Regions from separate parts of the Marinobacter sp. W-8 genome, predicted to be linked through region 1. Evidence: riboswitches for the same ligand, from Rfam matches in the RefSeq annotation. Region 1 holds a riboswitch; the other holds the start of a gene.
What was found. Region 1 has a riboswitch for cobalamin ahead of ACF8YQ_RS17915 (ribonucleoside-diphosphate reductase subunit alpha). Riboswitches for the same ligand answer to the same signal wherever they lie in the genome.
Positions count from the first base shown of each region.

Region 2: it holds a riboswitch for cobalamin, as region 1 does, so the genes downstream of both, ACF8YQ_RS14250 (ribonucleoside triphosphate reductase) here and ACF8YQ_RS17915 (ribonucleoside-diphosphate reductase subunit alpha) in region 1, are expected to answer to the same signal.

Region 1 covers NZ_CP172297.1:3,860,962-3,863,160, forward strand. The annotation lists gene ACF8YQ_RS17915 (ribonucleoside-diphosphate reductase subunit alpha) at 1-824, opposite strand, end outside; cobalamin riboswitch at 955-1,152, opposite strand; gene ACF8YQ_RS17920 (substrate-binding periplasmic protein) at 1,418-2,199, opposite strand, start outside.
Region 2 covers NZ_CP172297.1:3,053,984-3,056,182, forward strand. The annotation lists partial or broken gene ACF8YQ_RS14250 (ribonucleoside triphosphate reductase) at 1-1,029, opposite strand, end outside; cobalamin riboswitch at 1,172-1,375, opposite strand; gene ACF8YQ_RS14255 (helix-turn-helix transcriptional regulator) at 1,436-1,642, opposite strand; gene ACF8YQ_RS14260 (AraC family transcriptional regulator ligand-binding domain-containing protein) at 1,606-2,082, opposite strand; gene ACF8YQ_RS14265 (hypothetical protein) at 2,154-2,199, shown strand, end outside.

The DNA.
Region 1 (2,199 bases):
AACTGGAGATCGCGTTCCGGTTTCAGGGCGTTGCCAAGGCGTTCCAGGTCAAAGGCCGCCAGGGCTTCGTCCAGCAGTTCGTAGCGGATACCGGCGTGGATAAACGCTGTCAGAGCCTGTGGATAAATCTCTGCCAGCGGAAGACTGCGGGGCAGGTCCAGGGCTTCCGCTGTTTCCAGCCGGAGCTGTTCCAGCAGCAGGCGGGCGGTTACGGCGCTGTAGTCGGGTTCCCGTTCAATGCGGCCCCGGGCGGTCATGATCAGCGCGGTCAGCACTTCGGTGCCCTCAATACCGTCGTAGAGGTTGCGCAGGGCGTCTTCCACCAGCGAATCGCCGTTGATGCCGTCCAGCCCGGTGGCGGCTTGCTCCACCTGCTGTTTCATCAGTCCCAGATCCAGCGGCGCGATGCTACCGTCGCTCTTTTTCACGGTCAGGTGCGGGTGCGCTTCCACCGGCTCGTCCACGGCGCGCTGGCGGGCGTGTTCTTCACGGTACAGCACGTAGGCCCGGGCCACTTTCTGCTCTTCGGCCCGCATCAGGGCCAGTTCCACCTGGTCCTGGATGTCTTCGATGTGTACCTTGCCACCGGCCTTGAGGCGGCGGCTGATGGCCTGCACTACCTGTTCGGTAACCCGGTGCACGGCGTCGTTGATGCGGGCGGAACCGGCTGCCTGGTCCCCTTCCACCGCCAGGAAGGCTTTGGTCACCGCGACACTGATCTTGGCCGGGTTGAAACTCACCAGGGTGCCGTTTCGTTTGATAACTTGCAGGGATTGGGTATCGGTCGCGGGGGCCGGGGGTTCGGCAATGGCAGTGGCTGTCATGGTGCTCTCCTGAATTCGCGTTGGTTCCGTTTCACCCTCGCGAACGCAGTGGCACACCTTGCCCCGAATACGGGCAGGCCTGACCAATCTGCTCACCCTTGAATCGCGAAGGTGCAGTCCAGAAACCCATGGGGGGCTTCTGATCCCTGGCAGGTCTTCGGACTCAGGGGCGTGAACCTTTCAGCTCTGCCTAACGTGGCGACTTCCCGGCTTGCGCCAGTGTCATCTTGCCACGCTCGTTCCCCAATACCGCTGCGCGTCAGTTCCGGGTTCTCACCGGATTCCCGACTACCCTGTGATCAAGATGATCAGAGATTGATCACAATATATGGTAGTCAACCAAGGACCCGGTCACTATATAGGGCCGAATACGCCAAGACAAGGCACTTTTTGCAACGGAGCCTGTCCATCTCCAGACCACTGGATTTTAGGAATAGATGTGAGAATTTCGCTGCTTTTGGCCAGTACCCTGACGCTCGGTCTCGCCGCCAGCCCGGTGCAGGCCACGGCCTGGTATGGTGATCTGACCCTTGTGAAATAGTCCGCTTGCAGGACTGACTACGGGAGTAATCCAACCACTGGATTTACCGGTACTACTCCGGAAACCCGGGCACCACATAGGTTTTCTGGAACCGGCGCACCGGCGGTACCTCGCCACGCTCGGCCAGGCGCAGATAGGCATCATCAAAGGCCTCACGCAGAATGGTCGCGCGCGGATTGGCCAGGGAAAACAGCCAGGCTGCGTTGCGGCTACGCATTTCCGACCCGCGAATCTCTGCATCTGAGTTGCGGCTCAGGGTTTCCTTCACCGGTTGCCGGTAGTCCAGCAGGTAATCACCGCGCTTGCGCTTGAGCATGTTGAGACCGGAGCGGTGATTCGGTGCTTCGGTGATCCGGATATCGGGTTGGGCCGTCAGCCAGTCTCTGAGGCCGGCATAGGTATAGCCGCCGATCAGAATCACGGTTTTGTTGCGCAGGCGATCCATGTGATCCACCGGTGGCGCGCCCTCCAGATACCAGGCACTGAGTTCCACCGGAATCGGGCTGATCCAGCTCTCCAGTACATCGTCTTTCAGTGCAGGAATGTCGGTTAGCCCCATCCATAAATCGATAGTGCCATTGGTCAGATAGAGGTAGGTACGTGCGACGGGCAGATAGATGAATTCCAGTTGGTAACCCGCCTCTGCCGCCACCTTGCGGGTGATATGCACAAACTCGCCGGCGGGCTCTCCCTGCTCGTTTCGATAGCTGATGGGCGGGAATTCAACATAGGCAACACGAACGGTTGAGGATGCTTCAGCCGACGTCTCTGAGGCGCTCAACGGTGAATGGAACAGGCTCATCCCGATGAAGACCAGGGCCACAAACGCCAGGG
Region 2 (2,199 bases), 810 kb from region 1:
ATCCATCAGTTCACTCAGGCGGGCATAGAGCGCCGGCTTGTCTCCTTTATACAGGTAACCCAACCGTGCACAGTTGACGGTGACCACACCCAGCGAGCCGGTCTGTTCCGCTGAGCCAAACAGGCCATTGCCCCGCTTGAGCAGTTCCCGTAGGTCCAGCTGCAGGCGGCAGCACATGGAGCGCACCATGTTGGGTTCCAGGTCGGAATTGAGGAAGTTCTGGAAGTACGGCAGGCCATAGCGGGCAGTCATCTCAAACAGCCGCAGGGCATTGTCGGATTCCCAGTTAAAGTCCCGGGTGATGTTGTAGGTGGGAATCGGGAAGGTGAACACCCGGCCCTTGCTGTCACCCGCCGTCATCACCTCAATGTAGGCCTGGTTGATCATGTCCATCTCGGCCTGCAACTCGCCGTAACTGAACGGCATTTCCTCACCGGCAATAATGGGTATCTGTTCCCGCAGGTCGCCCGGGCATACCCAGTCGAAGGTGATGTTGGTGAACGGAGTCTGGGTGCCCCAGCGGGATGGCACGTTCAGGTTGTAAACAAACTCCTGGATGCACTGGCGCACGGTGGCGTAGTCCAGGTTGTCCTTGCGGATAAACGGGGCCAGGTAGGTGTCGAAGGAGCTGAAGGCCTGGGCGCCGGCCCATTCGTTCTGCAGGGTGCCAAGAAAATTGACCATCTGGCCGATGGCGCTTGAGAGGTGCTTGGGCGGGGCCGCTTCCACCTTGCCTGGCACGCCGTTCAGGCCCTCGTGCAACAGGGTACGCAAAGACCAGCCGGCACAGTAACCACTGAGCATGTCCAGGTCGTGAATGTGCAGGTCTGCCTGACGGTGAGCCTGGCCGATTTCCGGGGTATACACCTCGTTCAGCCAGTAGTTGGCAATCACCTTGCCGGCGGTATTCAGAATCAGGCCGCCGAGGGAATAGCCCTGGTTGGCATTGGCATTCACCCGCCAGTCACTGCGGTGCAGGTATTCACCAACAGTAGCGGAGATATCCAGCAAGGCCGGGTCAGCAGGGTGCGAGGTGGTGTGGGCAGACATCAGGTTCCTCCTGGAAGCGCGTCAGGTTGTTGCAATAGGTACAGCAACGTTCGCGAAGACAGGAGGACAGGCACGGGCGAATACCCGAGACATGATCAGCTGTTCACCCTGAATCGCGAAGGTGCAGTGCTTGTGCCCTGGCAGGTCTTCGGACTCAGGGGCGTGAGCCTTCCGGCTCTGCCTTACGTAGCGACTTCCCGGCTTGCGCCAGTGTCATCATGCCACGTTCGTTCCCCAATACCGCTGCGCGTCAGTTCCGGATTCTCACCGGATTCCTTGCCACAAACACAACATGTTGTGGCTTACCAAGACAAGAGCACTATATACGCCAATAAATCTGGATTCAAGGAAATCCTGCAGGCTCTTGTCACTTTCACAGAATGGATTAAAAAGAGGGAGGAGGCACTCGGTAAACGCTTGGCGCCACGCCCTGCCATCGTTTGAATGCCTGGGAAAACGTAGAGGTATCACTGAATCCCAGCCGGAGTGCAATGTCACTGATGGTCAGATCACTCGGCTGCAACAGCCGGCAGGCCTCAGCATTGCGGTACTGCTCTAACAGCTCCCGAACCAACAAGGCAGCCGCCACCATATCCCGCGCCAGCACAAACTGGCTGACCTCCGGTTCCAGAGGTGGTGGCGTGAAACACAAAAATCCTTATCGCCTTCTTCCCGGTATTCGATACCACTGAACGCATAGGTCAGCGGCAGATAGTTCAGGGCCAGTGACAATGCCTGTGCCGCCGTGTTGCAGCACACCAGACCATAGCCCCACAAACCATAGGCAGAAAAGTGGTAGTGATCGCCAAGAGCCGCCGCATGGCTTTGCGCATCCGGCACCTGAGCCAGAATGTTCGCGACCAGGCGCAGCTCCTGGCGAGCCAGAATGTCGGTATTGGGATTATTGAGGTCACCCTCGGCCAGCCCTGTTCCTGCCAGTAGCCGTGTCACACTGGCGCCCTGCGCCTGAAAGAAATCCACCATCAGCCGGGCACTGGTTATTCCGCGCCGATATTCGTCGAAGCAGCTCATGGAATGTCCCCAGCCCGGAGTCAACGTAGTCTGAACCAAACCACAAAAACAATAACCACAGGTACATCAAGATGAGCCAAGCTGCTGAAGACCGCGCAGACTTGGAGCTGTTTCTGG